DNA from 2 places in the Flavonifractor sp. An4 genome. Region 2 is predicted to be linked to the other one. Evidence: a T-box and tRNA genes for the amino acid it is inferred to sense, from the RefSeq annotation. Region 2 holds a T-box; the other holds one or more tRNA genes.
The links. A T-box is a leader RNA that pairs with one kind of tRNA and senses whether it is charged. The one in region 2 lies ahead of ileS (isoleucine--tRNA ligase), so its partner is inferred to be a tRNA-Ile.
Positions count from the first base shown of each region.

Region 1: it has a tRNA-Ile gene. The T-box ahead of ileS (isoleucine--tRNA ligase) is inferred to sense a tRNA for this amino acid. The anticodon was not compared.

Region 1 covers NZ_NFIL01000023.1:209-9,362, reverse strand. The annotation lists gene B5F94_RS16250 (hypothetical protein) at 160-555, shown strand; gene B5F94_RS10735 (CHC2 zinc finger domain-containing protein) at 548-823, shown strand; gene B5F94_RS10725 (putative PDDEXK endonuclease) at 1,021-1,371, shown strand; gene B5F94_RS10720 (hypothetical protein) at 1,470-1,748, shown strand; gene B5F94_RS10715 (hypothetical protein) at 1,735-2,025, shown strand; gene B5F94_RS10710 (hypothetical protein) at 2,022-2,252, shown strand; gene B5F94_RS10705 (hypothetical protein) at 2,254-2,445, shown strand; gene B5F94_RS10700 (hypothetical protein) at 2,819-3,463, shown strand; gene B5F94_RS10695 (hypothetical protein) at 3,482-3,691, shown strand; tRNA gene B5F94_RS10690 (tRNA-Thr) at 3,826-3,901, opposite strand; tRNA gene B5F94_RS10685 (tRNA-Asp) at 3,906-3,982, opposite strand; tRNA gene B5F94_RS10680 (tRNA-Trp) at 4,024-4,099, opposite strand; tRNA gene B5F94_RS10675 (tRNA-Ile) at 4,103-4,179, opposite strand; tRNA gene B5F94_RS10670 (tRNA-Asn) at 4,244-4,319, opposite strand; rRNA gene rrf (5S ribosomal RNA) at 4,361-4,476, opposite strand; tRNA gene B5F94_RS10660 (tRNA-Glu) at 4,607-4,681, opposite strand; tRNA gene B5F94_RS10655 (tRNA-Lys) at 4,684-4,759, opposite strand; rRNA gene B5F94_RS10650 (23S ribosomal RNA) at 4,838-7,677, opposite strand; tRNA gene B5F94_RS10645 (tRNA-Ala) at 7,956-8,031, opposite strand; tRNA gene B5F94_RS10640 (tRNA-Ile) at 8,045-8,121, opposite strand; partial or broken rRNA gene B5F94_RS10635 (16S ribosomal RNA) at 8,318-9,154, opposite strand, start outside.
Region 2 covers NZ_NFIL01000032.1:7,017-21,531, forward strand. The annotation lists gene mutL (DNA mismatch repair endonuclease MutL) at 1-1,964, shown strand, start outside; gene hfq (RNA chaperone Hfq) at 2,063-2,299, shown strand; gene B5F94_RS12495 (HlyD family efflux transporter periplasmic adaptor subunit) at 2,314-3,600, shown strand; gene B5F94_RS12500 (YggS family pyridoxal phosphate-dependent enzyme) at 3,679-4,386, shown strand; gene B5F94_RS12505 (cell division protein SepF) at 4,410-4,919, shown strand; gene B5F94_RS12510 (DivIVA domain-containing protein) at 5,107-5,844, shown strand; gene B5F94_RS12515 (VOC family protein) at 5,916-6,275, shown strand; T-box leader at 6,356-6,574, shown strand; gene ileS (isoleucine--tRNA ligase) at 6,647-9,442, shown strand; gene B5F94_RS12525 (hypothetical protein) at 10,168-10,347, shown strand; gene lspA (signal peptidase II) at 10,407-10,862, shown strand; gene B5F94_RS12535 (RluA family pseudouridine synthase) at 10,859-11,773, shown strand; gene B5F94_RS12540 (HAD-IIB family hydrolase) at 11,839-12,621, shown strand; gene B5F94_RS12545 (biotin--[acetyl-CoA-carboxylase] ligase) at 12,826-13,809, opposite strand; gene B5F94_RS12550 (biotin transporter BioY) at 13,957-14,496, shown strand.

The DNA.
Region 1 (9,154 bases), on a different contig from region 2:
CAGCAGAATCAGCGGATTAGCGCAGGGGTACATCCGGGCCGGGTGCAAAAACGGGACAATTCCTTGCCTGCGAGTGGGACAGGAATACAGAGTCAATATGCCTCTCTTCCTCCAGCAACTGGAGGCGGCAAGTACAGCGAATTTGAAAGGAGTACACGCATGACAACAAAAGAAAAAGCCCCCACCAGCGCGGCAACGCTGACAGGGGCGGCGACGGAAATGACGGCTTGCAGGGCGTCTATTCCTGTTTTTAATTGTACCACGGAGACGGCGGGCCGTCAATGGAAAGTCTCTGACCTATTGAACCGTGGCCGGGAAAACGCCGTTCCCCTCCGGCACCTAAAAAAGCTGCTGGGCGTTGATGGAAGAACCGTCCGCCTGATGATCGAGCGGGAGCGCCGGAGCGGGACACCGATTTGTGCAGACAACCTGACCGGCTACTATCTTCCGGGCAGCGAGGATGAGAAAGCCGCCTGTGTTCGCTCCATGCGGCACCGGGCCGGGGAGATCATGCGGACAGCACGGGCAATCGAGGAGGCGGCTGCGCTTGACTGATGTTTTCCGGGAAGTCCGGGAACGGGTGAGCGCCCAGGATGCCGCCCGGCACTATGGCCTGACATTTGATCGCCGTGGGTGGGCACTGTGTCCCTTCCACAATGACAAGCACCCCTCTATGAGCTTCCGCAATGGCCGCTTCCGCTGCTGGGTGTGTGATGTGGGCGGGGATTCTATTGACTTCACCGCCCGCCTGCTGGGCCTGGACGCTATGGGAGCCGTTGAGCGCCTATCTCTGGAAGAGGATCAGCAGCACCGGCCAGGATGAAATGAGCAAGCGAGATTTGTTCCGGCTGTGTAAAGGGAAATTTAAGCGTGTTGAAGATATGGAGCCCGCCCTGCAAGCCCTTGTAAATATGGGGTATGTCCGAGAGGTTGAAATAGCAACCGGCGGCAGACCGACAAAAAAACTATTGATAAATCCCTGTGACAAAAGGGCCAAAAGGGACAAAAGGGGGCTTGTAGATGGCCGGTAGATCGTCGCAGAGGAAGGGTGCAGACGGAGAGCGGGAACTTGCCGCCCTGCTCCGTGAGTATGGCTATCAAGTCGAGCGGGGCGGTTCTCTGTCCTTTGGTGATGTGCCGGACTTGACCGGCCTCAGAGGGGTACATATTGAAGTCAAGCGTGTTGAGCGGTTGAATGTGCCGGAGGCAATGAAACAGGCAGTAAGGGATGCAGAGAAATTCCACGATGGAGTGCCCGCCCTGTTCCACCGCCGGAGCCGTGAGCCGTGGCTTGTAACCATGCGCCTCCATGATTGGGTTGCCCTCTATGACCGCCAGAAAGCCGCAGAAACCAACGAAAGAAAGGGGTGATACCCACGACACCGAGAAAAGAAAAAGCCCTGCAAGCCCTCCTTGTGAGCCGCACACGGGCAGAGGCGGCAAAGGCCGCAGGGATAGGAGAAAGCACCTTGCGGGAGTACATGAAAGACCCGGAGTTTATGGAGCGATACCGAGAAGCGTTTGGAAACCTTGTCCATGACGCAACCCGGCAGGCACAACAGGCCCTTGCCCTTGCCATTTCCACACTCACAGAAATCATGGGCAACACGGACGAACAGGCCACGGCCCGCATACAGGCTGCCCGCTCAACGCTGGAATATGCGTTGAAGCTGACCGAACAGACCGACATTCTGGAGCAGCTGCGGGAACTGGAGAAATGGAGGGAAGAAACCGATGGCAAGCACTGAACAACGCCTTTCCGCACTGCGGGAATATCTAAAAACGCTGTCCGCCGGTCAAACAACCTTTATTGTCGAGGGCGGCGGAGAATTTCACACCAGCAAAGACCCCTTTGCCTATCTGCTGGAGCATGGCGCATACACCCCGGACGGGCGGAGGATCGTCCTTTACCCTCATCCCATAGAGGGCATAGACGCTTTGAGCCTGTCCTTTTACCAAATGATTGATGAGGCAATAGAGGCTGGCAAGCTGGAACTGCCAGAACTGGAGAGTGATGAACCATGAACGATGTAATGGCGCGGCTGAAGCGCCTCCAGGCATACATGGCCAGCAAGCGTGGAGTCCCCTTGTGGATTCTATACAGTGTAGCCGGGACAGAGAAAACCGGAACCGTTGATGATATGAAAGCGGATCAAGGCGAGTTTGCGCGTGTTCTTGGCGGCAGCAGTTTAGACGATCTTGACCGGATATTACAATTTGAACTTGATAATATCCATGTAGTGGAGGGGTAATATGACCGATATTCAAAAGCGGCTAGAGAGGCTGAGAAAAGCGATACCAGGCCCAAACGTCGGGATTATCATACAGACCTCCAGCGGATGGGAGGCAAACTATACCGGGCACGAAACAAGGAATTTTGCCACCGAGCAAGAAGCCCGGCAATATCTGAACAAATGCAAGACCGTTATCATTATTGACATCTGAAAGGATTGAACTATGAAACAGATTGAACCTGAACACTGGGAAATAGATGAACACGGGCGCAAATTCCGCCGCGTCGGAAGGGCCGCGATTGAGTATGCTCCGACCATTACAACATCTTACGGAGAATTTGAGGTAGGGAGCGCGCCGCCGGTTCAGAAGATCGCAGAGGACAACCGCCCCAAACCCGGGGATTGCCCTTTACTCTCCAAGTGTACCCAGAAATGCGCCCGATACGGGGAGCACGGATGCGGACTTGTGACCGGCGAGGCCCCGTCCATTGGGGGGCGCTGTCCTTTTGGCAGTAAGCAAACCCCATTCATGTGCAGTGAAAAATGCGCACTTTGGAATTTATGCAACAGAAAGGAAAATAAAAATGACTAAATTTAACCACTTTGCAAAAGACCTTGACGCCGCTTTTCAGGCGGCACGGCGGGAGTATATGGAAGCATGGGACAAATTCCAGGCGGCAAGCGATGCCCACAGAATGTCCAGGGGCAGCGACATGGAACGCCAGCGGGCCAAACTGAAATACCAAGAGGCAGAACTGACCTTTAAGGAAGCGGAAGCCCGTATCTGGCCGGAGTTCAACCGGAGGCGGTCGGAACTGCGGGCTGCCCTGGAGCGGGAGGTGCGCGGAGGAAACCTTGCAGACCCGGACGCGGTTGACCCTAACGGCCTGGAACTACTGAAAAGCGGTATCCTCTCCACCGATGACTTCTATTCCCTAGTGGGCAAGTACGATGATAACCCCGTCATGCTGCGCTTTGTGGCAAAGTACGCAAAGGAAGCCGCCGATGATATGGACAGCACCCAGGCGAAAGAGCGTGGAGCGCTGTACCATTTGGCCCAGGTATGCAGCCAGGGGCAGGGCCGAACGATGCGGGCATGGGATGACCTGTCCCGGATTGCGGACTATTGCAGCGGACAGAGCCGGGCACGGCGGGACACCCCCGCCCACACTGTCAGCATGGGCCAGCGGTGGGAGCAGCTGTCCGGCGAAGCTGTAAATAACTTTTGACCTGGGAGGAATCTTGTAATGGATCGAAGCCACGCACAAGGGCAGGAAACCCGCAAGCGCAATGAACAGGCCAGGAGAGAACTCCGCGAGCAGGAACGGGCCGAGCGGGAGGCGCAGATCACCACGCTGCGGCAAATCCGTCAGAATCCAAAATCTAGCCCCGGCGAAAAATTGCGGGCCGTGGAGCTGCTGCTGGAGCTAGAGAAGCAAGGCTATTTCTATTTATGACAAACAAAGCCGGGGAGCAATCCCCGGCCCATTTTTTGCCCTACCTCAATCCTTTGCTCAATCCTTTTACCACAAGTCAACCATTGGAAGAAAAAGTAAAAACCCGCTATCCCTTGTGGGACAACGGGTTTGTGTGGAGCTGCTACCCAGATTTGAACTGGGGACCTCATCCTTACCAAGGATGCGCTCTACCGACTGAGCTATAGCAGCATAATGGCGACGCGGAAGGGACTTGAACCCTCGACCTCCGGCGTGACAGGCCGGCGTTCTAACCAACTGAACTACCGCGCCATCGTGATATCTATATCCACAGCAAAGGCTGAATATTTGTTTGGCAGGGGCAGAAGGATTCGAACCCTCGGCACTCGGTTTTGGAGACCGATGCTCTACCAGCTGAGCTATACCCCTAAATGGTGGGCCTTCACGGGCTCGAACCGTGGACCGGCCGGTTATGAGCCGGCTGCTCTAACCAACTGAGCTAAAGGCCCATACCGATCCAACTGTCTTAAAAAGAGGCTCGCCGTCACACTTGTGGCGGCGAGCCACATTGTCTGGCTCCCCCTGTTGGACTCGAACCAACGACCCTGCGGTTAACAGCCGCATGCTCTACCGACTGAGCTAAGGAGGAATGTAAAAGGGCCCGGTCTGGTCAGACCAGACCCTTCTTTGTGTTGGCGTTACCTATCTTCCCGGTCCGTCTCCAGACAAGTATTTTCGGCGCAGGTGAGCTTAACTTCCGTGTTCGGGATGAGAACGGGTGGACCCTCACCGCAATCAACACCAACTTACTTTCTTTTGAAAAAGAAAGTAAGCAAAGAAAACTTCATCTGAACTTTTCTCTCCTTACCGTCTTTCTCAACGATAAGTTATTATATTCTATTTTCTTCTCACTGTCAAGACCAATTTTAAAAAAATTGGTGACCCGTGCGGGAATCGAACCCACGTTTGCGGCGTGAGAGGCCGCCGTCTTAGCCGCTTGACCAACGGGCCATTGGTGCGCCTTCACGGATTCGAACCGGGGACCCACTGATTAAGAGTCAGTTGCTCTACCAGCTGAGCTAAAGGCGCATCTGGAGCTTTGTCAGCACCCTCAAAACCGAACAATGCAGTTTCCTGTACCAGGCAAGCGCCTGCAATCATCATGTTAAGGTCAAGCCCTCGGCTTATTAGTATCGGTCAGCTGCACGCGTTACCGCGCTTCCACCTCCGACCTATCAACGTCATAGTCTACGACGTGCCTTACTCCCGAAGGATGAGAGATCTAATCTTAGGGGGAGTTTCACGCTTAGATGCCTTCAGCGTTTATCTCGTCCGTACATAGCTACCCAGCCATGCCCTTGGCAGAACAACTGGTGCACCAGAGGTACGTCCATCCCGGTCCTCTCGTACTAAGGACAGCTCCCTTCAAATCTCTTACGCCCGCAACAGATAGGGACCGAACTGTCTCACGACGTTCTGAACCCAGCTCGCGTGCCACTTTAATCGGCGAACAGCCGAACCCTTGGGACCGAATTCAGCCCCAGGATGTGACGAGCCGACATCGAGGTGCCAAACCTCCCCGTCGCTGTGGACGCTTGGGGGAGATCAGCCTGTTATCCCCAGGGTAGCTTTTATCCGTTGAGCGACGGCACTTCCACTTGCATACCGCCGGATCACTAACTCCAACTTTCGTTACTGCTCGACCCGTCGGTCTCGCAGTTAGGCTCGTTTATGCGTTTACACTCACTGCACGGTTTCCGTCCGTGCTGAACGAACCTTTGAGCGCCTCCGTTACCTTTTAGGAGGCGACCGCCCCAGTCAAACTGCCCACCTAACAGTGTCCCCCGACCGGATTCACGGCCGCAGGTTAGAAAACCAGCAAATCAAGGGTGGTATCCCAAGGGTGACTCCACCAAAGCTGACGCCCTGGCTTCCAAGTCTCCCACCTATCCTGTACATGATTTACCGATTTCCAGTATTAAGCTACAGTAAAGCTCCATGGGGTCTTTCCGTCTAGTTGCGGGTAACTGGCTTCTTCACCAGTACAACAATTTCGCCGGGTGGGCTGTTGAGACAGTGCCCAAATCGTTACGCCATTCGTGCGGGTCAGAACTTACCTGACAAGGAATTTCGCTACCTTAGGACCGTTATAGTTACGGCCGCCGTTTACTGGGGCTTCGATTCAAACCTTCGCTTGCGCTAAGCTCTCCTCTTAACCTTCCAGCACCGGGCAGGCGTCAGCCCCTATACGTCATCTTTCGATTTAGCAGAGACCTGTGTTTTTGGTAAACAGTCGCTTGGGCCTATTCGCTGCGGCCTCCCGTAGGAGGCTCCCCTTATCCCGAAGTTACGGGGTCATTTTGCCGAGTTCCTTAACAACCCTTCTCCCGTTGGCCTTAGGATTCTCTCCTCATCTACCTGTGTCGGTTTGCGGTACGGGCACCTTAGCATACCACACACCTTTTCTCGCCACAGAGCATCGCGGACTTCCCTACTCTATTTCGGTCCCTTACGCCCGGGTCAACCAACGCCCGGGTCCCGCTATCTCCATGTGTCAGTGTGCTTAAGGTTCGGTGGCTACGGAATTTCAACCGTATGTGCATCGACTACGCCTTTCGGCCTCGCCTTAGCTCCCGGCTTACCCTGGGCGGACGAACCTTCCCCAGGAAACCTTAGATTTTCGGCCATTATGATTCCCACATAATTCTCGCTACTCATTCCGGCATTCTCACTCGTGTAAAGTCCACCGCTGCTTCCGCTGCGACTTCACCCCGTACACGACGCTCCCCTACCCCTGTCTTACGACAAGCCCAAGCTTCGGTGTTACGCTTAGCCCCGTTATATTTTCCGCGCAGAGTCACTCGACCAGTGAGCTATTACGCACTCTTTTAATGAGTGGCTGCTTCTAAGCCAACATCCTGGTTGTTTTCGCAACTCCACATCGTTTTCCACTTAGCGTATCTTTGGGACCTTAGCTGTGGGTCTGGGCTGTTTCCCTTTTGTCCACGAGACTTATCTCACGTAGACTGACTGCTAACCATCAATTATCCGGCATTCAGAGTTTGATAGGGTTCAGTAACCTTATCGGCCCCTAGCCCATTCAGTGCTTTACCTCCGGTAATCTAAGTTAACGCTAGCCCTAAAGCTATTTCGGGGAGAACCAGCTATCTCCGAGTTCGATTGGAATTTCACCGCTATCCACAGGTCATCACCGACCATTGCAACGGGCGTGTGTTCGGTCCTCCATGGGGTTTTACCCCCACTTCAACCTGCCCATGGATAGGTCACCCGGTTTCGGGTCTATTGCCACTGACTTCATACGCGCTGTTCACACTCGGTTTCCCTTCGCCTCCGGTACTGAATACCTTAAGCTTGCCAGTAACAATAACTCGCCGGACCATTCTACAAAAGGTACCTCATCACTCATTAACGAGCTTTGAGTGCTTGTAAGCACAAGGTTTCAGGTTCTCTTTCACTCCCCTCCCGGGGTCCTTTTCACCTTTCCCTCACGGTACTGCTCCTCTATCGGTCATCAGGTAGTATTTAGGGTTGGAGGGTGGTCCCCCCAGTTTCCCACCGGGTTTCACGTGTCCGGCGGTACTCTGGAACTCGACTAACAAGATTCGGTTTTCGCCTACGGGGCTCTCACCCGCTATGGCCGGCCTTCCCATACCGTTCGGCTAACCTATCCTGCCGTTGTGTCGGTCCTCAACCCCGAAGGATAAATCCTTCGGTTTGCCCTCTTCCGCGTTCGCTCGCCACTACTTGCGGAATCTCTGTTGATTTCTCTTCCTCGCCCTACTTAGATGTTTCAGTTCAGGCGGTTCCCCACCTACGCCTATTTGATTCAACGCAGGCTGACAGAGTATTGCTCTGCCGGGTTTCCCCATTCGGAAATCTGCGGGTCAAAGCTTATGTGCAGCTCACCGCAGCTTATCGCAGCTTGTCACGTCCTTCTTCGGCTCCTGATGCCAAGGCATTCCCCTTGCGCTCTTTATAGCTTGACCTTAGTAGAACAGTCTCATTTCTGAGCTGTTCTCTATTCGATCATGAATTATGCAGGCCTCACAGAAGTTTTGCAATTTGGCTACATTGTTTTACCCATTCACTAAAACGGCTTTCGCCATTCTATCTTTAAGTTCCACAACATTGCTGTTATTGCCCTCTGTTGCTTGCTCTTCATACTTTCAATCTGCATTGTTCAGTTTTCAAGGTGCTGACTTCCAACCTCTTTCAAGGTCAGATCGAAACATCTGTCTCCAGGTGCTTCGATCTGATATTGAATTGGTGGAGATAGTCGGGCTCGAACCGACGACCCCCTGCTTGCAAAGCAGGTGCTCTCCCAGCTGAGCTATACCCCCATCGAGAGAGAAGTGGTGGGCCCAAGTGGACTCGAACCACCGACCTCACGATTATCAGTCGTGCGCTCTAGCCAGCTGAGCTATGGGCCCGTAAATAGGTGCCATTCACTTCTTGCCTACCTGGCCCGCGTCGGCATAGCCGCCGCGGTACACGCTAAAAATATGCCGGCGGCATATTTTCTTAACGCGTGTACCCTCTAAATTAAACAACGTGAAAGCTCATTCGCTCCAGAAAGCTGACCGTAGGACGTTACAAACAACTCTCGGTTGCTTGAAGTCTCCTTAGAAAGGAGGTGATCCAGCCGCACCTTCCGATACGGCTACCTTGTTACGACTTCACCCCAATTATCGAACCCACCTTCGGCCGCGCCCCCCTTGCGGTTAGGCTACGGACTTCGGGTGTTCCCGACTCTCATGGTGTGACGGGCGGTGTGTACAAGGCCCGGGAACGTATTCACCGCGGCATGCTGATCCGCGATTACTAGCGATTCCAACTTCATACAGGCGGGTTTCAGCCTGCAATCCGAACTGGGATGGCTTTTAGGGATTTGCTCCACCTCGCGGTTTTGCCTCCCTCTGTTAACCACCATTGTAGTACGTGTGTGGCCCAGGACATAAGGGGCATGATGATTTGACGTCGTCCCCACCTTCCTCCGTTTTGTCAACGGCAGTCTCGCTAGAGTGCTCTTGCGTAGCAACTAACAATAAGGGTTGCGCTCGTTGCGGGACTTAACCCAACATCTCACGACACGAGCTGACGACAACCATGCACCACCTGTCACCGGCGCCCCGAAGGGAAACTCCATCTCTGGAGCGGTCACCGGGATGTCAAGCCCTGGTAAGGTTCTTCGCGTTGCTTCGAATTAAACCACATACTCCACCGCTTGTGCGGGCCCCCGTCAATTCCTTTGAGTTTCAACCTTGCGATCGTACTCCCCAGGTGGGATACTTATTGTGTTAACTGCGGCACGGAGGGGGTCAGACCCCCCACACCTAGTATCCATCGTTTACGGCGTGGACTACCAGGGTATCTAATCCTGTTTGCTCCCCACGCTTTCGCGCCTCAGCGTCAGTTACTGTCCAGCAATCCGCCTTCGCCACTGGTGTTCCTCCGTATATCTAT
Region 2 (14,515 bases):
ACCTGATCGCCGCCGGCGAGGTGGTGGAGCGGCCCGCCTCCGTGGTGAAGGAGCTGATGGAAAACGCCATCGACGCCGGAGCGGACAAGCTGACGGTGGAGATCCAGCACGGGGGCATGACCCTGATCCGGGTCACCGACAATGGCTGCGGCATTGCCGCCGACGAGGCCCCCACCGCCTTTCTCCGTCACGCCACCAGCAAGCTGCGTACCGAGTACGACCTGGAGGCCATCGGCACCCTGGGCTTCCGGGGCGAAGCTCTGGCCGCCATCTCCGCCGTGTCCCGGATGGAGCTGCTCACCCGCACCGCCGACGCCCCCCTGGGCACCGCCCTCTCTCTGGAGGCGGGGGTGGTGGTGAGTCAGGAGGAGGCGGGCTGTCCCCAGGGCACCACCATGGTGGTGAAGGATCTGTTCTACAACACCCCCGCCCGGCTCAAGTTTATGAAGAAGGACTCCGCCGAGAGCGCCGCCTGCTTCGCCATGATCCAGCGGCTGGCCCTGTCCCACCCGGAGGTGAGCATCAAGTTCCTCCGGGACGGCAAGCAGGACCTGCTCACCCCCGGCGACGGCAAGCTCCAGTCTGCCCTGTACGCGGTGCTGGGGAGGGACCTGGCACTTGGCTTCACCCCGGTGAAGGGCTCCGGGGAGGATATGAGCGTCACCGGCTTTGTGTCCCTGCCCACCTGTTGCCGGGGCACCCGGGGCTATCAGCACTTCTTCGTCAACGGCCGGTATGTAAAGAGCCGCACCATGATGGCCGCCCTGGAGGAGGCCTACGCCAACCAGAAGATGGTGGGCAAGTTCCCCGGCTGCGTGCTCCACCTGACCACCAGGCTCAACGCTGTGGACGTGAACGTCCACCCTACCAAGCAGGAGGTCAAGTTCGGCAGCGATAAAAAGGTATTTGACGCGGTGTATTACGCCGTAAAGTCCACCCTGGAGGCTGACCGGTCCCGGCCCTCCGCCCTGGCGGACAGCCCCCGGCTGGCCCCCAAGGCAACTCAGGACACGGTGACCCCTCACCAGACCACCTTCCGCACCATGACGGCGGAGCAGTTTTGCAAGACGGCGGACAAACCCGCTCCGTCTCTGCCTCTCCACGATATTGCCGCCCGGCCTGCCCAAACCGCTCAACCTGTGCGGGCGGCCACAAGGGTGGCCCCTACAACTCCGCCCCAGCCTGTGCGGCCCGAGCCCAAACCGGCTCCGGCTCCCACCCCATCGTCTGTAAGGACTGCTGTCCCAGATATCCCGGTCAAAACCACCCCGCCTGTGGAGGTTGCTCCCGAGACCCCGCGGGCGACCACAAGGGTCGCCCCTACGGTGGTCGAAAAGGAACCCGTTCCCACCATCCCCCCTGTGGAACCCCAGACTCCCATCCAGCCCGAGCCAGAAGAAACACCCTGGCGTATGGCGGGTGAGGTCTTAAACACCTACATCATCGTGGAGCAGGGGGACAAGGTGCTCCTCATCGACAAGCACGCCGCCCATGAGCGGATGAACTTTGACCGCCTGAAGGCGGCGGGATACACCCCCATGGTCCAGACCCTCCTGACCCCGGTGGTCTTTACCCCTCCGGCGGAGGAGGGAGCCGCCCTGCTCTCCCAGCTGCCCCTGCTGGAGCGCTTCGGCTTTGAGGCGGAGGACTTCGGCGGCGGGGCTATCATCGTCCGCACCGCCCCCGACGACGTGGACGCCGCCGCCATTCCCGACGTGCTGCTGGAGCTGGCAGGCAGGCTCATTACCTGCGGCACAGCCGACCCGGACAGCGCCCGGGACGCCCTCCTCCACACCATGGCCTGCAAGGCGGCCATCAAGGGGGGCCAGAAAAACGGGGAGGCCGAGCTGCTCAAGGTAGCTAAAGCTGTCATGGCGGGGGAAGTGAAATATTGTCCCCATGGCCGCCCGGTGGCCATTGAGCTGACCCGCAGCCAGATCGAAAAGCGGTTCGGACGGGCATAACTCCCCGGGAAATGTGGTCCCTTCCCCAGAATCCGACAAAACCTTTCCAGTAATTGGTATATATTGGATGCATCTCAGAGAAAAAGGAGTGCATCCATATGCAAAAGACACCCAACCTGCAAGACCTGTTCCTGCTCCGCGCCCGGCGGACCCGGGCCAACGTCACCACCTTTTTGATGAACGGCTATCAGCTGAAAGGCCAGATCGTGGGCTATGACGCCTTTGTGGTGGTACTTATGACGGGGGACAAGCAGCAGGTGATCTACAAGCACGCCATCTCCACCATCGTGCCCGAGCGGGCCATCTCTCTGGAGCGGGAGGAGCGCGGCGACTGACCAAAGGAGCGCCTATGAAGCAAGGTTCTTTGAATTCCCGCATCGTGATGCTGCTCGTACTGGCGGGGGTACTCATTTCCATCGGAGTCTCCGCCTTCAGCAGCCTGCGGGAGCTCTATCCCACGGTGCTGGCCTATACCTACACCGTCAGCGACAGCGTGGAGGCCACCGGCTTTCTGGTCCGGGAGGAGAGTGTCCTCACCGGCCAGGGCGGCACGGTGGAGGTCCTCCCCGAGGAGGGGGAGAAGGTAAGCCGGGGTGAGACCGTGGCCCTGCTCTACCAGAGCGACGCCGGACTCACCCAGCGGGAGACCCTCCAGCAGCTGCTGCTGGAGCAGGAGCAGCTGGAATATGCCCTGGCCCAGACCGGCGGCAGCGGCGACTCCGCCCAGCTCAGCGACCGGGTGGCCGACGCCATTGCCAATCTCCGGGGGGCTTCCGCCTCCGGCGACCTCACCGGTCTGGAGAGCCAGACCATGGAGCTGAAGAGCCTGATTTATAAGCGCAGCTATACCTTTGACGCGGAGGGGGAGGACTCCACCGCCGCTCTCCAGGCCTCGTTGGACGACGTGAAGGCCCAGATCCAGTCTTTGACCGCCCAGGCCTCCCAGAGCACCAGCCGGGTCACCGCCGCCCAGTCGGGCATTTTCTCCGGTCTGGTGGACGGATACGAGAGCCTCATCACCCCCGCTATGATGGAAACCCTTACCCCGGCCCAGCTGAAGGACCTGTCCAACCAGAAGCCGGCGGAGGATACCTCCGCCATTGGCAAGCTCATCACCAATTCCACCTGGTACTTTGCCTGCACCCTGCCGGAGGCGGACGCCGAGCGGCTGGTGGAAGGGCGGAGCATCACCGTCCGCTTTTCCCGGGACTGGTCCGGCGAGGTGGACATGAAGGTGGAGCGGCTGGGGGACCCGGTGGACGGGCAGGTGGTGGTGGTACTGTCCACCGACAAGTTCCTGTCCGACACCACCCTGCTGCGGCGGCAGACGGTGGAGCTGGTCTTTGAGACCACCTCCGGCATCCGCCTGCCCAAGGAGGCCCTGCGGGTGGAGCAGCAGACCGTCACCGACAGCGAGACCGGCGAGGAGTCCCAGGTATCGGTCACCGGCGTGTATGCCCTGGTGGGCCAGTGTGCCGAGTTCAAGCCGGTATCCATCCTGGCCGAGGAGGACAACTACATCCTGGTCACCGCTGCCGATACCTCCACCACCACCGCGGCCAAAAAGGCCCTGCGGGCGGGAGACCAGATCATCATCTCCTCCGGCGAGCTCTATGACGGCAAGGTCATCGATTAGTTTGGACGATCCCTCTGCGCCCCAGACGCGCAGGCGGTTTTGCCTTATTTATGTGTGTATTTTTTGGAGGTGCCTATTATGTCCCTGGAAGAGAAAGTAGCGCAGGTCAAGGCCAACATCGCCGCCGCGGCCCGGGAAGTGGGCCGTGACCCGTCCGAGATCACCCTGGTGGCCGCCACCAAGGTCCAGACCTCGGATACCATCCGGCAGGCCATTGCCGCCGGTATCACCATCTGCGGAGAGAACCGGGTGCAGGAGATGACCGCCCACCTGGACGACGACGCCTATGCCGGGGCCGCCCTCCATTTCATTGGCCATCTGCAGACCAACAAGGTCAAGCAGGTGGTGGGCCGGGTGGATCTCATCGAGTCGGTGGGCTCGGAGCATCTGCTGGACGCCATCGAGGCCCAGGCCGCCAAGCTGGACCTGGTCCAGGACATTCTGCTGGAGATCAACATCGGCGGGGAGGAGTCCAAAAGCGGCATTTCTCCCGACGAGCTGCCCGCCCTGGCCCAAAAAGCCGCCGCCTGTCCCCATGTGAATCTGCGGGGGCTGATGGCCATCCCTCCGGTGGCCGAGGGACCCGATGGAAACCGGCCCTTTTTTGCGAAAATGCGTCAGCTTTTTGTTGACATAAGAGACAAGATGTCGGATAATGGAACCACAATCGACTGTCTTTCTATGGGAATGAGCGGCGATTATGAGGACGCCGTCCGCGAGGGCGCCACCCTGGTGCGCGTAGGCACCGCCCTGTTCGGCCCCCGCCCTCCCATGCATAAAGCTTGATATGATTCAGGAGGTAACCGAATATGGGATTGTTTGATGAACTGCGGCGGCTGGCCCGCCCCTATGAGGACGAGCCGGAGGACGACTACGAGGACGACTTCGAGCCTGTCTCCCGCAGTGAGCGGATGGACCGCACCGGCGGCGACCGGCTGGAGCGCAAGAGCGCCAAGAGCCAGGCCGCTCAGGAGTCCACCGGCAGCCTCTATTCTCCGGATAACGAGCGCCGCAGCAACAAGGTGGTCAACATCCACACCACCACTCAGCTGCAGGTGGTGCTGGTAAAGCCCGAGCGCTTCGAGAACGCCAGCGAGATCGCCGACCATCTGCGCGAGAAGCGCACCGTGGTCCTCAACCTGGAGTCCACCAACAAGGACATTGCCCGCCGCCTGCTGGACTTCCTGTCCGGCGTGGCCTACGCCAACGAGGGCAAGATCAAGAAGGTGGCCATCTCCACCTATATCATCACGCCCTACAACGTGGACATTCTGGGCGATCTTATTGATGAGCTGGAGAACAACGGGCTGTATTTCTAAAAGCAGTCTTAGGAGAACAACGTCCACGTTGTCCCGCCGGGAGTCCGGCGTCCCAAGCGTTTTTGCACAGCAAAAACCTTGATGCCGGGCGAATTCATTTCGCCCGGGCAGATCCAAAATCGGGGTCCCCGCACGATGCGCAGCATCGGGTGGGAACAAGACACAAAAAATCAGGGGGAATCAGCCTATGCTTACGCCGCAGGAAGTTTCGGAACACGCCTTTACCAAGGCGTTTAACGGATATAATATGTCGATGGTGGACGAATTTCTGGATATCCTGACGGCGGATTACACCACCCTCTACAAGGAAAACGCCACCCTGAAGGCCAAGATGAAGGTGCTGGTGGAGAAGGTGGAGGAGTACCGCTCCACCGAGGACGCCATGCGCAAGGCCCTGATGACCGCCCAGAAGATGGCGGACGACCTGGTGGCTGAGGCCGAGAGCAAGCGCAACCAGCTGATGCAGAACGCCGAGGCCGATGCCAAGGCCCGTATGGCCGAGCTGCAGCAGGCCATTCGGGACGAGCAGATGCGTCTGGCCGCCGCCCAGCAGTCCACCGCCGCCTATGTGGGCAAGCTGAAGGAGCTCCATCAGCACGAGATGGATTTCCTCAGCGGCCTGTCCAAGCTGACCGCCGCCTCCCCTGTGTCCGTGGACCCGGTGGGGGATACCGCCCGGGACATCGAGGAAAACGTGGAGCGGATCATCCAGCAGGAGCAGGAGGACACCACCGACCTGTCCGCTCCCAAGGCCTCCGAGGGCGCCAAGGAGAGCAGCCTGTACGATGAGCTGATGGAGCTCAGCGGCCGGAAGGCCCCCGCCGCCCATCCGGTGGAGGAGGACGAGGATGACGTGGTGGAGGAGCCCACCCGCCGCATCGACTTTGACAACCTGCAGTTCGGCAAGGACTACGAGATCCGCTGAACCGCTAACAAACCATGACGGAAGGCGCCGCGGTTTTCCACGGCGCCTCCTTTTTATCTGGAGGCATGACCATGCACTATCTGCACACCACCCTTTACGTCACCGATCTGGAGGCTTCCGTCTCCTTTCTGGAGAATTGGACCGGGCTGAAGGTCCTCCGCCGGTTCTCCATGGGCGACGCCCACTTTGCCTTCCTCTCCGGTGGGGAGGGGGAGACCGCTGTGGAGCTGATCCAGGGCGCCGGCCACTCTGACGTCCGCTATGCCGGTCTGTCCCTGGGCTTTGCCGTGGCCGACCTGGACGGGGAGCGGGCCCGGGCGGAGGCCGCCGGGCTGAACCCCACCCCCATCCGTGAGCCCCATCCGGGGGTCCGCTTCTGTTTTCTCACCGGTCCGGACGGACTTACCGTTCAGCTGATGCAAAAGGGGTAAAACCCCTTGACAGAAGCCTTGCAAACAGGTAAGATACTGGGAGACGCCAAAAAAGGGCGTCTCCCAGTGATTTTCATCTGTAAAATGCTGTGACGAGGACGAGTACCGCCCCCAACCCTGCGCAGAGAGCCGCCGTTTTGGTGCAAGGCGGACAGGACGGGCCGGGAAAATCACCTCTGAGCATGGCCGCCGAACGGAGTAAGCGGCCCCGGCTGGCCCCGTTACAGGCTGTCGAGCGGTTCCGGTATGCCCGGAACAACGAGAGTGGTACCGCAGAGGTGTGCGCCTTTGTCTCTTGAGAGACGAAGGCGCTTTTTGTTTGCCTCCAACCCCGTTTTTTATTTATTTTCAATATAAAAAGGAGAACCATCATGGACTACAACCAGACTGTCCACCTGCCCCAGACCGACTTCCCCATGCGGGCAGGCCTGCCCAAGCGCGAGCCCGATATGCTCCAGGAGATGTACGACCACGACCTGTACAACAAAATGGTGGGGCGCAACGAGGGCAAGCCCACCTTCGTCCTCCACGACGGCCCGCCCTACGCCAACGGCAACATCCACATCGGCACCGCCCTGAACAAGATCCTCAAGGACATCATCGTCAAGCACAAGAACATGACCGGCTTCTGCGCCCCCTATGTGCCCGGCTGGGACACCCACGGCCTGCCCATCGAGTCCGCCGTCCTCAAGGACAAGAAGGTCAAGCGGGACGAGATGACCACCGCCCAGTTCCGCACCAAGTGCCGGGAGTACGCCGAGAGCTACATTGCCAAGATGACCGAGCAGTTTAAGCGCCTGGGCGTGCTGGGCGAGTGGGACAACCCCTATATCACCCTGCTGCCCGAGTTTGAGGCCAAGCAGATCGAGGTCTTTGGCAAGATGGCCGAGAAGGGCCTCATCTACAAGGGCATGAAGCCGGTGTACTGGTGCCCCGCCGACCAGACCGCTCTGGCCGAGGCCGAGATCGAGTACGCCGACGACCCCTGTACCACCATCTTCGTGAAATTCCCCGTCCGGGACGACAAGGGCAAGCTGGGCCAGTACACCGACCTCAGCCGCACCTACTTCGTGATCTGGACCACCACCCCCTGGACCATCCCCGGCAACTTTGCCATCTGCCTCAACGCCGACTTCGACTACGTGCTGCTCCAGGTGCCCTCCGGCGACGTGTATATCCTGGCCAAGGACCTGGCCGAGAGCGTGTGCAAGGCCGCCCACATCGACTATGAGGCCTGCAAGGTGCTGGCCGAGCTGAAGGGCAGCGAGTTTGAGCTGATGACCGCCACTCACCCCCTCTTCGACCGTGAGTCCGTCATCCTCAACGGCGACCATGTCACCCTGGACGCCGGCTCCGGCTGCGTCCACACCGCCCCCGGCTTCGGCGCCGAGGACTTCCAGATCTGCCAGCAGTACGACAAGGCCGGCCTGACCAACATCGGTGTGCCCGTGCCCGTCAACGCCAAGGGCGTCATGACCGACGAGCGCTACAACGGCCAGTTCTACGCCAAGGGCAACGGCCTGGTGGTGGAGGACCTGGAGAAGGAAGGCTTCCTGGTGGCCAAGGAGTCCATCACCCACTCCTACCCCCACTGCTGGCGCTGCAAGAACCCCATCATCTACCGCGCCACCGAGCAGTGGTTCTGCTCTGTGGACGCCATCAAGGACACCGCCGTCAAGGCCTGCGATGACATCCAGTGGCACCCCGGCTGGGGCAAGGAGCGCATGATCTCCATGATCTCCGAGCGCAACGACTGGTGCATCTCCCGTCAGCGCGTGTGGGGCGTGCCCATTCCCATCTTCTACTGCGACGACTGCGGCGCCGACATCGTCACCCCCGAGACCATCGCCCATGTGGCCGCCCTCTTCCGGGAGCACGGCTCCAACGTGTGGTTTGACCGTGAGCCCAAGGACCTGCTGCCCGAGGGCTTCGTGTGCCCCAAGTGCGGCAAGGCCCACTTCTCCAAGGAGACCGACATCATGGACGTGTGGTTCGACTCCGGCTCCACCTGGGCTGCCGTGGCTGCCGAGCGTCCCTACCTGAAGTACCCCGCCGACCTGTACCTGGAGGGCGGCGACCAGTACCGCGGCTGGTTCCAGTCCTCCATGCTCACCTCCATCGCCGTCAACGGCGTGGCCCCCTATCACCAGATCGCCACCCACGGCTGGACCGTGGACGGCGAGGGCAAGGCCATGCACAAGTCTCTGGGCAACGCCGTGGCCCCCGATGAAGTCATCAAGGAGTACGGCGCCGATATGCTCCGCCTGTGGGTGGCCTCCGCCGACTACACCCAGGATATGCGCATCTCCAAGGAGATCATGAAGCAGCTCTCCCAGGCCTACCTGAAGATCCGCAACACCGCCCGCTATATGCTGGGCAACCTGTGCGATTTCGATCCCGATGCCAACCTGGTGCCGGTGGAGCAGCTGATGGATCTGGACCGCTACGCCCTCCACTGCCTCAACGAGCTGGTGAAGAACGTCCGGGCCGCCTACGACCGCTACGAGTTCCACGGTGTGTACCGCGCCATCTACAACTTCTGCGTGGTGGATATGTCCAACTTCTATCTGGACATCATCAAGGACCGCCTGTACTGCGGCAGCGAGGAAGAGCGCCGCTCCGCCCAGACCGCCCTCTACTATATCCTGGACGGCATGACCCGCTTGGTGGCCCCCATCCTGGCCTTCACCTCCGACGAGATCTGGCACGCCATGAAGCACGCCGCCGGTGTGGACGCCGAGAGCGTGCTGCTCAACGATATGCCCGAGGACAACGCTGCCTTCGCCCTGAGCGAGGCCGCCAAGGACCGCTGGGCCAAGCTGGTGGCTCTCCGTGACGCCGTCAACAAGGCCCTGGAGAACGCCCGCAACGCCGGCGTGTTCAAGAAGGCCCAGGACACCGAGGTGACTGTCTCCGTGTCCGCAGAGGACGCCGACTTCCTGAAGGACGTGGACCTGGCCTCCCTGTGCATCGTGTCCAAGGTCACCGTCACCACCGACAGCGTGGAGGGGGAGAAGAACGAGGAGTGCCTCATCCCCTGCACCATCGCCGTCAAGCTGTCCGAGGCCCCCAAGTGCCCCCGCTGCTGGAACCACAACGACGCCATCGGCACCGACGGCCATCACGCCGAACTGTGCCCCCGCTGCGCCGCTGTGATTGGAGAATAAGACCGGGCACAGTTCGGCCCCCCGCGAAGCGGGGCGCGCGCCGGCGCGTCCAAGCGTTTTGGGCCGCCGGCCCAAAACCTTGATGCCGGGGCAATTCACTTGCCCCGAGCAGATGAAAATATCGGGGCCCCCGCCGGGCTGTGGCCCGGTGGGGCGCTGTGCCCCCGCTGCGCCGCTGTTGTGGGCGAGTAAGCCATATTGTGAAAAAGGGCCTGTTGCAAAATAGCTGTTTTGCACAAACCTGTCATTGCGAGCCAGTGCGCACACTGGCGTGGCAATCCGTTTCCCCGGCAAAAGGGACGGATTCCCACGAAAAACGGCCGCCCGGTGGGCGGCCGTTTTTCTCGGAATGACGGGTCTTTGTACGAGCTGCACATTTTGCAACAGGCCCTTTTTTGCGGGCGGCCATAAAGGCCGCCCGCCGTCCCGGCCGATGGGCCCGTTTTCCGCCTCATAGGCCCGGATGTGGACCCGAAGGAGCTGGCGGACGTAGCCCGACAGGCTGCGGCAGGACTGCCGGGCCAACCAGACCGCTTTTTCTTTGGTCTCCGGGGTGACCTGGATGGAAATGGTGCGTGCTTTCTTTTTGTCCTCCATAGAAATGCCCCCTTTCGCTCATAATATCATTCTTAATCACTCTAGTCAACTCTATATAAATCTTTGTGAAATATCACTCTTATTGATATTATAAAGATACAAATAGATACAACGAGGAGGGAATGAGTATGGGCGTTCAGGAAGCCCCCTATTCTCTGCGGCTGGAGCATGAGGTCATGCAGAAGATCCGCGTTCTGGCCGCCAAGGAGCGGCGCTCCATCAATATGCAGCTGTGCATCGCCGTGGAGTCCTATCTGAACCAGTACGAGCAGGAACACGGGGAGATCCCCGTTCCCGCCGAGGATTGACCCCTCGGGGCCGTCCGTGTTACAATGGAAGGAACTTTCCGTCAAAGGAGCCTGAAACTATGCTCTATGCCATTCTGGCCGCCGCCCTGGTAGGCCTGGATCAGCTGGTGAAATTCCTGGTCCGGGCCTACATCCCCATGGGGGAGGGGGTCCCCTTTCTGCCCCACATCCTCCAGCTGACCTACTACCAGAACACCGGCGCGGCCTTTTCCATCTTTGAGGAACATACCTGGATTCTCACCCTGATCTCGGCGGCTGCCTCCATCCTTATCATCGTGCTGATGGTCAGAAAGACCTTCAACCACCCCTTCGGCATGGTCTCCCTGGCCCTGGTGCTGGCGGGTGCGGTGGGCAACCTCATTGACCGGCTCTTCCTGGGCTATGTCACCGATATGTTCCAGACCCTGTTTATGAACTTCCCCATCTTCAACGTGGCGGATATCTGCATTGTGTGCGGCGGCATTGCCTTCTGCGTCTACTTCCTGCTGTTCTGCAAAGAGGAGGACAAGGCATGACCCCCCTGCATCTGACCGCCGACCGGGCGGGGGAGCGGGCCGACCAGTTCCTGGCCCGGCTGCTGCCCGAGCTGACCCGCTCGGCGGCCCAGCGGCTGCTGGAGGAGGGGGCCGTCACCCTGAACGGCCTGCCGGTGAAGAAGAACTACAAGACCAGCCTGGGGGATGAATTGGTGCTGGCCCTGCCTGACCCCGCCCCCATCGATGTGGTGCCCCAGGACATCCCCTTAGACGTGATCTACGAGGACGACGACGTCATCGCCGTCAACAAGCCGGTGGGCCTGGTAGTTCACCCCGCCGCCGGGCATCCTGACGGCACCTTGGTCAACGCATTGTTATATCACTGCGGTAATTCACTCTCCGGAATCAACGGAGAGCTGCGCCCCGGCATTGTCCACCGCATTGACCGGGACACCTCGGGGCTCATCATTGCCGCCAAGAACGACTTTGCCCACCTGTCTCTGGCGGAGCAGCTCCAGGACCACTCCCTGTACCGGGAATATGAGGCGGTGTGCGTGGGCAATTTAAAGGACGAGTCGGGCACCGTGGACGCCCCCATCTTCCGCCACCCCACCGACCGGAAGAAGATGGCGGTGAACAAGCTCCAGGGCCGGCGGGCGGTGACCCACTGGTCGGTGCTGGAGCATTTAAACGGCTATACCCACATCCAGTGCCGCCTGGAGACCGGGCGCACCCACCAGATCCGGGTCCACATGGCCTACATGGGCCACCCCCTGCTGGGGGACGTGGTATACGGGTCCAAAAAGCCCTGGCCGGGGCTGGCGGGGCAGTGCCTCCACGCCCGGCGGCTGTCCTTCATCCACCCCCGCACCGGGGAACGGGTCACCCTGGAGTGCCCGCTGCCCCACTGGTTTGAGGCGGTGTTGACAAAGCTGCGCGCTATGGTATAAACTTTATAATATCAGTTTAATTCAGAAGGGAGGCGGCTGCCATCGGAAAGTTTGACGGTGTTCTGCTGGTCAGCGATTTTGACGATACCCTCTATGGTGAGAATATGCAGGTGGCCCCCGCCAACCTGACCGCCCTGGACTACTTCACCCGGGAGGGGGGCATCTTTACGGTGGCCACCGGACGGGCTCACCCCACCTTTGCGCCCCACGCCCGCTGCGCCCCCATCAACGCGCCGGTGGTGCTGTCCAACGGCTCGGCTCTGTACGATTTCCATGAGGACCGGATGGTATACGAGACCTTCCTGCCCCAGCGGGTGCGGGAGGACTTGCAGCAGGTGGCCCGGGACATTCCGGAGATCGGCTTTGAGGCCTACAATCACGACGATATCTACGTCTATCAGCCCAACGAGGTCACCCACCGGCATCTGACCCGGGCGGGGGCCACTGCGTCGGAGGTGCCCATTGCCCAGATGCCTTTGCCCTGGAGCAAGGTCATTTTGCAGCAGCGCAACGAGATCCTGCTGGAGACCCAGCGGTATATGCTGGATCGGTGGGCGGAGCACTACGAGGTCATCTTCTCCAACGCCGTGCTGCTGGAGCTCACCCGGAAGGGGAGCAACAAGGGCGGCATGGTGGCCTATCTGGCCCGCTATCTGGGTATCGATCCCAAAAAGATCTACTGTGTAGGGGACAACCAGAACGACATCCCCATGCTGGCCATCTCGGCCATCCCCTTCGCCCCCTCCAACTGCGCCCAGGAGGTCAAGGACTGGGGCGCCCGCATCCTGTGTTCCTGCGAGGAGGGCTGCGTGGCCCAGATCGTGGAGATTCTGGACTCCATTTATTAAAACGCAAAAAAAGGGGCCTGTTGCAAAATAGCTGTTTTGCACAAACCTGTCATTGCGAGCCAGTGCGCACACTGGCGTGGCAATCCGTTTCCCCGGCAAAAGGGACGGATTCCCACGAAAAACGGCCGCCCGGTGGGCGGCCGTTTTTCTCGGAATGACGGGTCTTTGTACGAGCTGCACATTTTGCAACAGCCCCCTTTTTGTTTACACATAGCCCAGCAGGCCCCGGACGGAGACCTCGCCGGAGGAGAGAGCCTCCTCGCTGCCGTCGGCCCAGCGCACCACCAGGGCGAAGGTATCGTCCACCCCCACCGCCGTGCCGATGCGCTCCTCCTGCCCCCGCAGCACCTTGATCTGGCGGCCCACGGTGATGCAGTCCGCCCGGTACCGCTCCAGCCAGCTGTCCCATTGCCCGGGAAAGTCCCGGTCCAGCCTGTCCAGGGCGTCCAGCAGGGCGGCGGCCATCTCCGCCCGCCGTGGGGCCTTGCCCAGCGCCTGGGCCAGGGAGATGGCCACCGGGGCCACCTCGGGGCCAAAATCTTCTTCTGTCTGGGTCAGGTTCACCCCGATGCCCGCCACCACATAGCGCAGGGCGGCGGTCTCTCCCTCCAGCTCCAGCTCAGTGAGGATGCCGCACAGCTTGCGCCCATCCAAAATCACGTCGTTGGGCCACTTGATGCCGGGACGAATGCCACACACCTGCTCCACCGCGTCGCACACCGCCACCGCCGACCAGGCGGTGAGGGCGCTGACCTGCTCCAGGGGACAGTTTGGCCGCAGCAGGGCGGACAGGTACAGCCCCCCCGGCGGGGACACAAAGCTGCGGCCCCGGCGGCCCCGGCCTCCGGTCTGGGCGGCGGACACCACCACCAGCCCCTCGGGCACCTGATCCACCGCCCGGCGCTTCACCTCGTTGTTGGTGGAGTCCACCGTGTCCAGGCACACCAGGTTGGTGCCGATCTTCCGGCCCGGGTCCATCAGCTCGCCGGGGGAGAGGAGATCGGGGGACTCCTCCAAAGCGTAGCCCCGGCGGGGAGCGGAGGAGATCACATAGCCCTCCTGCCGCAGGCCCTCCATGGCCTTCCACACCGCCGCCCGGCTCACCCCCAGCTTCTGACTCATGGCCTCCCCCGACAGGGGAGCACCCCCCTGGGCCTTCAACAGGGCCAGTACCTCGTCCCGCAGCATGGTCATCCGTCCTCTCTGCTTTTTTCTATGGTATATTGTAGCCTGTCTCCGCTCTCTTTGTCAACCAATTTGATTTTATGGTTGACATTCTCTCTATTGTAAACTATAATCCAATTAGAGTTTACAATATACCCAGGAGGTACCACCATGAAAGTCAAGTCTCTGGTCCACGTCGCCGTAATGGCGGCCCTCATTACCCTGTGCGCCTGGATCACCATCCCCACGGTGGTGCCCTTTACCTTGCAGACCTTTGCCATTTTCCTGGCGGTGGGCATCCTGGGGGGCAAGCTGGGTTCCCTGTCCGTGCTGGTCTACCTGCTGCTGGGAGCGGTGGGCCTGCCGGTGTTCTCCGGCTTTTCCGGCGGCATCGGCCGGTTTGCCGGGGTCACCGGCGGCTATCTCATCGGCTTTCTCCTCATCCCCCTGGTGATGTGGGGGGCCCAGACCCTCTTTGGCAAGGGCCCGGTGGTCTTTGTGCTGTCCGCCGTTGTGGGGCTGGCGGTGTGCTACGCCTTCGGCACCGCCTGGTTCGTCCTGATGTACGCCGCCACCAGCGGCCCCATTGGGGTGGTATCCGCCCTGTGGAGCTGCGTCATCCCCTTCCTCATCCCCGATGCCCTCAAGCTGGCTCTGGCCCTGGTCCTCAGCCGCCGGCTGGCCCCTGTGATGGCAAAGGCCATGGCGTGACTCATATCCCATGCCCCTG